Regions from separate parts of the Streptomyces sp. NPDC050997 genome, predicted to be linked through region 3. Evidence: riboswitches for the same ligand, from Rfam matches in the RefSeq annotation. Region 3 holds a riboswitch; each other region holds the start of a gene.
What was found. A riboswitch is a leader RNA that binds a small molecule or an ion and turns the genes downstream of it on or off. The one in region 3 is predicted to bind S-adenosylmethionine.
Positions count from the first base shown of each region.

Region 1: another riboswitch for S-adenosylmethionine. It lies ahead of AB0H86_RS24075 (aminotransferase class V-fold PLP-dependent enzyme); the one in region 3 lies ahead of AB0H86_RS08985 (putative leader peptide).
Region 2: another riboswitch for S-adenosylmethionine. It lies ahead of AB0H86_RS17850 (amino acid ABC transporter permease); the one in region 3 lies ahead of AB0H86_RS08985 (putative leader peptide).
Region 4: another riboswitch for S-adenosylmethionine. It lies ahead of thrC (threonine synthase); the one in region 3 lies ahead of AB0H86_RS08985 (putative leader peptide).

Region 1 covers NZ_JBFAGK010000010.1:270,151-272,344, forward strand. The annotation lists gene AB0H86_RS24075 (aminotransferase class V-fold PLP-dependent enzyme) at 1-1,174, opposite strand, end outside; SAM riboswitch class IV at 1,351-1,467, opposite strand; gene trpD (anthranilate phosphoribosyltransferase) at 1,542-2,194, opposite strand, start outside.
Region 2 covers NZ_JBFAGK010000007.1:73,401-75,594, forward strand. The annotation lists gene AB0H86_RS17845 (glutathione S-transferase C-terminal domain-containing protein) at 1-773, shown strand, start outside; SAM riboswitch class IV at 839-943, shown strand; gene AB0H86_RS17850 (amino acid ABC transporter permease) at 1,298-2,194, shown strand, end outside.
Region 3 covers NZ_JBFAGK010000003.1:511,298-513,491, forward strand. The annotation lists gene AB0H86_RS08980 (hypothetical protein) at 1-775, opposite strand, end outside; SAM riboswitch class IV at 947-1,056, shown strand; gene AB0H86_RS08985 (putative leader peptide) at 1,086-1,202, shown strand; gene AB0H86_RS08990 (hypothetical protein) at 1,351-1,683, shown strand; gene AB0H86_RS08995 (DUF1684 domain-containing protein) at 1,680-2,194, shown strand, end outside.
Region 4 covers NZ_JBFAGK010000020.1:144,127-146,320, reverse strand. The annotation lists gene thrC (threonine synthase) at 1-981, opposite strand, end outside; SAM riboswitch class I at 999-1,139, opposite strand; gene AB0H86_RS34545 (glucosyl-3-phosphoglycerate synthase) at 1,327-2,194, shown strand, end outside.

The sequences.
Region 1 (2,194 bases), on a different contig from region 3:
GGGTCTGGGGGTCGCTGCCGAGCAGGGTGCGGACCAGCGGGTGGGCGCAGAAGAGGCCGTCGCGGACGCCGATGCCGTACTCGGCGGAGAGCGCGGCGGCGAAGTGGGAGCTGTTCCAGCCGTCGACGACGAAGGAGATCACGCCGACCCGGGGGGCGTCGTCCCCGAACAGGGACAGGACCCGGACCTCGGGCACCTCGGCGAGGCCGGTGCGGACCTTCTCGATCAGGTGCCGCTCACGCGCGACCAGGGTGTCGAAGCCGGCCTCCGTCAGCGCCTTGCAGGCGGCGGCGATGGAGTAGGCGCCGATGACGTTGGGCGAACCGGCCTCGTGCCGGGCGGCGCTCTTGTGCCACTCCACGTCCACTCCCCCGTCCTCGCGTCGCGTGACCTTGCGGCTGGCGCCGCCGCCCGCGAGGTAGGGGTCGGCCGCGATCAGCCAGTCGGCCCGTCCGGCCAGGACACCCGAGCCGAAGGGGGCGTACAGCTTGTGCCCGGAGAAGGCGATCCAGTCGACGTCGAGATCCCGCACCGAGACCGGGTGGTGCGGGGCCAGCTGGGCGGCGTCCAGGACGATCCGGGCGCCGTGGGCGTGGGCGGCGGCCGCCAGCTCCCGTACCGGCCACAGCTCTCCGGTGACGTTCGAGGCGCCTGTCACGCACACCAGGGCCGGGCCGTGCGGGTCTCGCTCGGCGAGGGCCCGCTCCAGGGTGGCCACCGCCTGCTCGGGGGTGCGCGGGGCGTCGAGGTAGCTGACCCGGGCGTCCTGCCAGGGCAGCAGCGAGGCGTGGTGCTCGGTCTCGAAGACGAAGACCTGGCAGTCGGCCGGAAGCGCGGCGGCGAGGAGGTTGAGCGAGTCCGTGGTGGACCGGGTGAAGATCAGCTGGTCGTCGGCGCGGCAGTCCAGGAACTCGGCGACGGTCCGGCGGGCGTTCTCGAAGAGGTCCGTGGAGAGCTGGGACAGGTAGCCGGCGCCGCGGTGCACGCTGCCGTAGTAGGGCGCGTACGCCGCCACGTCGTCCCAGACGCGCTGCAGGGCGGGCGCGCTGGCCGCGTAGTCGAGTGCCGCGTAGGTGACCTCGCCACCGGTGACGAGCGGGACGGTGACATCCTGCCCCAGAACGGGCAGCGGGGAACAAACGGACTGGGCGGCGACAGCGGTGGGGACAGACATGGCGAACTCCCGTGAGACGCAGCTGAGATCACCACGCGAGCGGGTACGGCTCAAGCGTGGGTGAAGGTGAGAAAAGGGGGTGCGGAGGCGGGGCTCTGCGGCCCTATCGCATTCGCCGGCTCACGGAAGTCTCCTCGACGACCAGGACCCCTGGTGCTCACTCAGAAGAGTGCGAGGGTCCGCGCTTGCCGCAGACCTCGCTGCCTACGGCCTGGTCTTCACCCGGGGCACCCCGCCACGGACGGAGGGTTGCCGGACAGTCGGCCGGGGCCTCATGACTGTCACTCATGACCTGGTCAAAAACGTACGTGACGTGATCGTGGTCCCGCAACCCGTGTCCGGATCGCGGGATGTCGCCACGTCGTCGTCACGCGTTGCTGGCCGCCGCCCAGCGCTCCAGCGTCCGCTTGGCCGCGCCGGAGTCGATGGAGTGCGCCGCCTTTTCCATCCCGGCCCGGATCTGCTCCGTCAGCGGCGCCCCGGTCGGCTCCAGCGCCACCAGCGCCGCCGCCGAGTTCAGCACGACCGCGTCCCGTACGGGCCCGTGCTCACCGTCCAGGAGGCGGCGGGCGACCTCGGCGTTGTAGGAGGGGTCGGCGCCTCTCAGCGCTTGCACCGGCACCAGTTCGAGGCCGACGTGCCGCGGGTCGAAGGACTCCTCGGTGACCTTGCCGTCGCGCACGATCCACACCCGGGAGGTGGCCGTGGTGGTCAGCTCGTCGAGACCGTCGTCGCCGCGGAACACCAGCGCGGACGAGCCGCGCTCGGCCAGCACGCCGGCGATGAGCCCCGCCATCCGGGTGTCGAAGCAGCCGATCGCCGAGGCGGTGACCCGGGCGGGGTTGGTCAGCGGACCGAGCAGGTTGAACGACGTCGGAATCCCCAGATCCCGCCGGACCCCGCCGACGAACCGCATCGAGGGGTGGAACCTGGCCGCGAAGCAGAAGGTGATCCCGGCCTCCTCCACCACCCGAGCCACGCCCTCGGGCGACAGGTCCAGGTTGATGCCGAGCTTCTCCA
Region 2 (2,194 bases), on a different contig from region 3:
TGCCCCGCCGCTATCGCCTGCATCTGTCACCCGTCTGTTCCGACGGCCTGCGCATCGCCGTCGTGCACGCCCTCCTCGGCCTCGCCGACGCCTGTCCCGTGACCTGTCTGGACGCCGTGCCCGACAGTTCCGACGGCGGTCACTCCGCGCTGCGTCCGCTGTACGACGCGAGCGCGCACCGGTACACCGGCCCGGCCGTCGGGCCGGTGCTCAGCGACGACTGGTCCGGGCGGATCGTGAGCACCCACGCCCCGGACATCACGCGCGACCTGGCCCGGCACTTCGGCGCCGGGCGGCCCGCGCTGTACCCGTGCGGGACGGAGAGCGAGATCGAGGCCGTCGAGAGGATGTGCGCCCGGGACATCAACGAGGCCGCGCAGCGCGCGGGCCGGGCCGGAGCCGACGCGGCGGAGCGGGCGACCGCCCTCGACACCCTGCTGGCCGCGCTCGGCGTGCTGGAGCGCCGGCTGGCCTTCCAGGACTACCTGATCAGCGACCATCTCACCTTCGCCGACGTCGAGTTGTGGGTCACTCTGGTGCAGCTGGACACCGTGCACCGCAACCACCTCGACGCCGCCGCGGTGCACCGCGTCGCCGGACACCACGCCCTGTGGGCCTACGCCCGCCGCCTGGCCGCCCACCCGGCCTTCGGCGCGCACCTGGACCTCGACGGCATCGCCCGCCGGCACCACGCCCACTGCCGGGGCCTGGAGGCCGCCGGAGCGGCCGTGCAGATCCTCGACTGGGCCGCTCACGCGGCGCGGGGCGTGTGACCCGTTTCAATGGGCGGACCGGCGTTGACATGCGTTCCGGCGTTTGTCTTAACTTGCGGCCAGAAGGTCATGAGCGTCAGCGACAAGCCCTGGCTTGCTGACCGGCAACCCTCGCACGCGGTGGGGTGCCCCAGGTGACGACCGGACCGAAGTTTCGGTAAGTGCGAGGCCCACAGGGCCGGAAGAGTGACGGTGACGCCATGTACGCAGCTCCCAGGACGGTCACGCGCCGCCCTCAGGGCTGCGTACTGTCGTACACGACCCTCCTCGTCGCCGACCGAACCGTTGATCTGCTGCGCGTGAACAGCGCACTGTGTACCGCACCGGGCCGTGCCCGCTGTCGGGGCTGAACTCCTTCCCCCAGCCCCAGCGTTCCTGACGAACACCGCCCGCGCGGTGTTGCCGATGTCCGCCCAGCCCCCGGTTCCGTGCATTCCCGTGTGTAGCGTCCCCGTCGCAGAGCGGCCGTCGGCGCACGCCGTGTTCGCCGCGTCCGAGGGGTCCCGACTCCGCCGGAGCCCTCCATGAGTGAACCCCCAGGCGCCGCCGTGTCCCTCGCCGAGGCACCGCCACCCACCGACACCCCGTCACCCCGCCTCACGGCACAGCGAGTTCTGCCGCTGCGCCGCCCGGGCCGCTGGATCGCCACCGCGGTCGTGCTGGTCCTGGCGGCCCAGTTCGTCCACGGCCTGGTGTCCAACCCGTTCTACCAGTGGGACCGTTTCGGCTACTGGTTCCTGCGGCCGACCATCCTCGACGGGCTGTTCATCACCCTCGAAGTCGCCGCCTACAGCGCGGTGTTGGGTCTCCTCGGCGGCATCCTGCTGGCCCTCGCCCGGCTGTCGCGCAGCCCGGTGCTCCGAGCGGTCAGCTGGACCTACGTCTGGGCGCTGCGGTCGATCCCGCTGATCGTGGTGCTGCTGTTCCTCTACAACTTCAGCGCCCTGTACCAGACGCTCAGCGTGGGCGTCCCCTTCGGACCGGCCTTCTTCACCTTCGACGAGTCCCGGCTCGCCACCGACATGGTCGTCGCCGTCATCGGGCTCAGCCTCAACGAGGCGGCGTACGCGGCCGAGGTGGTCCGCGGCGGCATCCTCTCCGTCGACCAGGGCCAGCACGAGGCGGCCTCCGCGCTCGGCCTGCCGAAGGGCTACCAGTTCCGGAAGATCGTCTTTCCGCAGGCGCTGCGCTCCATCACCCCGAACTACGTCAACCAGCTGATCGGCCTCATCAAGAGCACCTCGCTGGTCTTCTACGTGTCCCTGCTCGACCTGTTCGGCAGCGCGCAGACCATGGGCGCCACCTACCCCGGCGACATCGTGCCGCTGCTGCTGGTCGTCACCGTCTGGTACCTGCTCCTCACCAGCGTCGTGTCCGTCATCCAGTTCTACGTCGAGCGGTACTACGCCCGGGGTGCCACC
Region 3 (2,194 bases):
GGGCGTCAGCCAGCTCACAGTCATAGAAGTCCCGCGGATGGTCCGCGTAGGCGCTGTCCACGCCCACGCCGGCTGCCTGCCATCTGCTCCGGTCCTCCACCATCAGGCGCATCTCCGGGCTCAGATCGAGGCTGTCGGGGTACTCGGTGATCGCTTCTGGTGCCAGCACGCACGGCTCGGGCACATAGCCCGGATAGTTCGCCTCGTACGGTTCCGGCGGTGTGGCGAGGATGTCGACGACCGCGGCGGCGGACCGCCAGAACAGCGCGGTCGACGGCTTGTTGTCCGGATGGTGGTCGTAGGGGCACCAGAGAATCTGGAGCAGATCGGCCTGGCCGGGCGGCCGCAACAGGGATATGTCGCGCAGATACAGCTGGGCCACGGGCAACATGGGGACGGGGCACTCCGCGGGCGGAGGGCTGACAGCGAGTCGCTCCGCGAGTCTCGCGGCGCTCCGTTCCTTGAGAGCCTCCTCCTCGGGCGTTGGCTCGAAAGCACCGGAATCAGGGTGCCACCGGGCCCGCATGCGTCTCTCAAGGCGCACTATGGCCGGCGACTGGCGGAACCAACTGTCAAAGTGCCGGTGCGAGCTTTCACAGTGCGGCCACGGCTCCTCGGCCGGCCACAGCAACGGCCCCCCGACCGAGCTCTCCCTGACCGAAGGCGACCCCGGGCGGGGATGCAGCCGAATCGCAGGACGCGCCAACGAAGCCAGCTCAGGAACGACCGCGGTCACATCTACAGGCCGCGGCGGAGTCGTACGTAAAAAGACCATGCCGGTGATCCTGCCACCGGCCACTGACAGTCCCCTGCCGCCTCAATCGGCGTGGCACCGGGAAATCCGCGGCATCGTCCGGCACCTGCGATTCGCCGCCGCGTATTGTCCGACTCACCTCTCACCTCCCACCGTTGACGGATTACGGCGGCGATAGCTAAAGTTTCAAATGGCATTGAGTGTCAGCGTCAAGCCCTGGCTCGCTGACCGGCAACCCTCCGACGCGGTGGGGTGCTCCAGGTGAAAGCCCGGCCGGGTCGCCGACCTGGCAAGCGCGTGGCCCCGTGGCAGGGGCCTGGGACACGGAGGAATGAGCGTGCGGCACAGCAGCGTCTCGACTCCCTCCATCGCGGCGGCTCTCTCCCGATTCTCCCGCCGACGCCACATCGACCTGCGGCGCACCAGCAGCTGCCTGTGTCATGGCTGACTGCGTCCCGTCGGCTGTCTGAGGACGTTCACCGCCGGTTTTGACGTCCGCGGCAGAATTCTTTCTTTTCACGTCTCCCCCTCGTGAACCGTGTCGCTCTTCCTCGGGAGCAACACCATCCACGCGTCTCCATTGTCCGCACGCACCCGTGCGCGCCGACACGCACGTCGATGCCGCGTGGGGCAACGTGACCCGCGCCGACCCGGACATCCTGCGCAGCTCGTTCTCCACGAAGCCGGCCAACTTCTACCGTCTGCCGGCCGGCCCGCTGGACTCGCCGCTGGCCCAGCAGGCGGCGACCACCGACGCAACCAAGCGCAAGCAACTGGTCGACCAGACACAGCAGTTGATTGTGCGGACCGCCGAGAAGCTCTTCTCCCGACCCCGCCACGCGTACACCCGCGAGATGCTCGCGACGATCCCCGGCGGCCGTTACGCCACGGCCGCATCCGAGCCGTTGGAAGCGAAGGAGCACGCATGACCGTCCAGGACACCACCGCAGACCTGCACGCGTTCACCCGCGACTGGCAGGAGTGGCACACCGCTCAGGAGGCACGACTCGCCGACCCCCACGGGTTCCTCGCCATCACCGGCCTGCACTGGCTCGGCGACGAGCCGCAGCGCTTCCCGGACGCTCCGGGCGCCTGGTCGACCGGCGCCGACGGGGTCGTCGTGGTCCTCGACGACGGCGAGGAACTGGTCGTCGACGGCGCCCCCGTCCACGGCGAGCACCGCTTCGGGGTGTTCCCGGAGCGCGGTGGAGTCAACGCGGTCTGGGGCGACGCCGTGATCGAGGTGGCCAAGCGCGGCGGACACGACATCGTCCGTCCCCGGCACCCGGACACCCCACTGCGCACCGCCTTCACCGGCACGCCCGCCTACCCGCCACACCCCCGCTGGGCGGTGACCGGCCGCTACACGGCCTTCGACGAACCGCGACCGACGACCGTGGGTGCGGCGGTCGAGGGCCTTGAGCACGTGTACGACGCGCC
Region 4 (2,194 bases), on a different contig from region 3:
GCCGTCGGCCGGGTTGCCGATCGCCAGCGACTTGGCGATGGTGTTCGGCTTCTGCGGCCGGACCACGTCCTGCCCGGCCTTGTAGGCGACGGACACCGGCGAGCAGCCCTCGGCCTGCGCACCGAAGATCTTGTACGGCTTGTCCTCGACGAGCCCGAGCTTGATCAGCTCCTGCAGACCCTTGTCGATCTTCGTGAGCTGCGAGCCGGAGGCGATCGGTACGACCAGCTGGTCCGGGAGCTGCCAGCCGAGCTGCTCGCAGATCTCGTACGCCAGCGTCTTGGAGCCCTCGGCGTAGTACGGCCGCAGGTTGACGTTGACGAAGCCCCAGCCCTCGCCGGCAGGGTCGCCGATCAGCTCGGAGCAGAAACGATTCACGTCGTCGTAGTTGCCCTCGATGCCGACGAGCTCACCGCCGTAGACCGCGGCCATGACGACCTTGCCCTGCTCCAGGTCGTGCGGGATGAACACGCAGGAACGGAAGCCGGCCCGGGCCGCGGCGGCGCCCACCGCACCGGCGAGGTTGCCGGTGGAGGAGCAGGAGAGGGTGGTGAAGCCGAAGACGCGGGCGGCCTCGATGGCCTGGGCGACGACCCGGTCCTTGAAGGAGTGTGTCGGGTTGCCGGAGTCGTCCTTGACGAAGAGCTTGCCGGCGTCGACGCCCAGCTCACGGGCCAGATTGTCGGCCTTGACGAGCTTGGTCCAGCCGGGGTTGATGTTGGGCTTGTCCGCCACGTCCGCCGGGACGGGCAGCAGCGGGGCGTAACGCCAGATGTTCGCGGGTCCCGCCTCGATCTGCTTGCGGAGCTCCTCGGCGTCGTAGGCGGAGAAGTCGTAAGCGATCTCGAGCGGGCCGAAACACTCCTCGCACGCGAAGACCGGGCCGAGGGGCACGCGGTGACCGCATTCGCGGCAGCTCAGCGCGGCGGCGGGGCCGAGGTCTACGGTGTTCGTGGTGCTTGCAGCAGTCTGCACAGCCATGGAGGCGAGGCCCTTTCTCCTCATCTTCCCCACGACGCACTTCGCCGTGAGACGGATTTGGCACCTTCCCTAGTCGGGAGCCTCGCTGGTGACGAGAACCGACTGGAGGGTTGCCGGGGCTTCAACGGGCCGTATCCCTCTGCCCCTCTGGATGAGCGGTATGAAGTTGTTGATCGGTGAAACGAGTCGACGACCCGCGACATGCGATGGTCATCAGCCTTGTCCAAGACTGTAACCGAAGGCCAGGACAGTTGAGACAGCCGTCCGAACCGCGAGACGGATCCCTTGTCCCGTACGGGATTATGGATCGCAGCTCGCCGAGAGAACGCAGAGGAGCCGCGCACTGTGCTGAACGAAGTCGAGCGCTGGCTGAGCACCCGCTCCTGGTCGAAGACCGATCGCCCGCTCCACAAGATCATGGCAGCGAAACGCGCCACGGGCCAGTCGGTGAGCGTGGTGCTGCCGGCACTGAACGAGGAGGAGACGGTCGGTGACATCGTCGCCGTGATCCGTCATGACCTCATGCGGCAGGTCCCGCTCGTCGACGAGATCGTCGTCGTGGACTCGGGATCGACCGACCGCACGTCCGAGGTGGCCGCCGCGGCCGGGGCGAGGGTCGTCCACCGCGACGACATACTGCCCCGCGTCCCGACCGTCCCCGGCAAGGGCGAGGTGCTGTGGCGCTCGCTCCTGGTCACCGGCGGCGACATCGTGTGCTTCATCGACGCGGACCTGAAGGAGTTCTCCTCCGACTTCGTCTCCGGGATCGTGGGCCCGCTGCTCACCGACCCCGGGGTCGACCTGGTCAAGGGCATGTACGACCGTCCGCTGGGCGGCGCGGCCGGCCAGGGTGGCCGGGTCACCGAACTGATGGCCCGCCCGCTGCTGAACATGCACTGGCCGCAGCTGGCCGGATTCGTACAGCCGCTGGGCGGCGAGTACGCGGCCCGGCGCTCCCTCCTCGAACAGCTGCCGTTCCCCGTCGGGTACGGCGTCGAGCTGGGGATGCTGGTCGACGCCCTGCACCTGGTGGGCCTCGACGCCCTCGCCCAGGTCGACGTCGGCGTGCGCCTGCACCGTCACCAGGACGGACAGGCGCTGGGCCGGATGTCCGCCGCGATCTACCGCACGGCCCAGCTCCGGCTGGCCCGCGGCCACCTCATCCGGCCCGCCCTCACCCAGTTCGAACGGAGCGGGAACGGCTTCGAGCCAC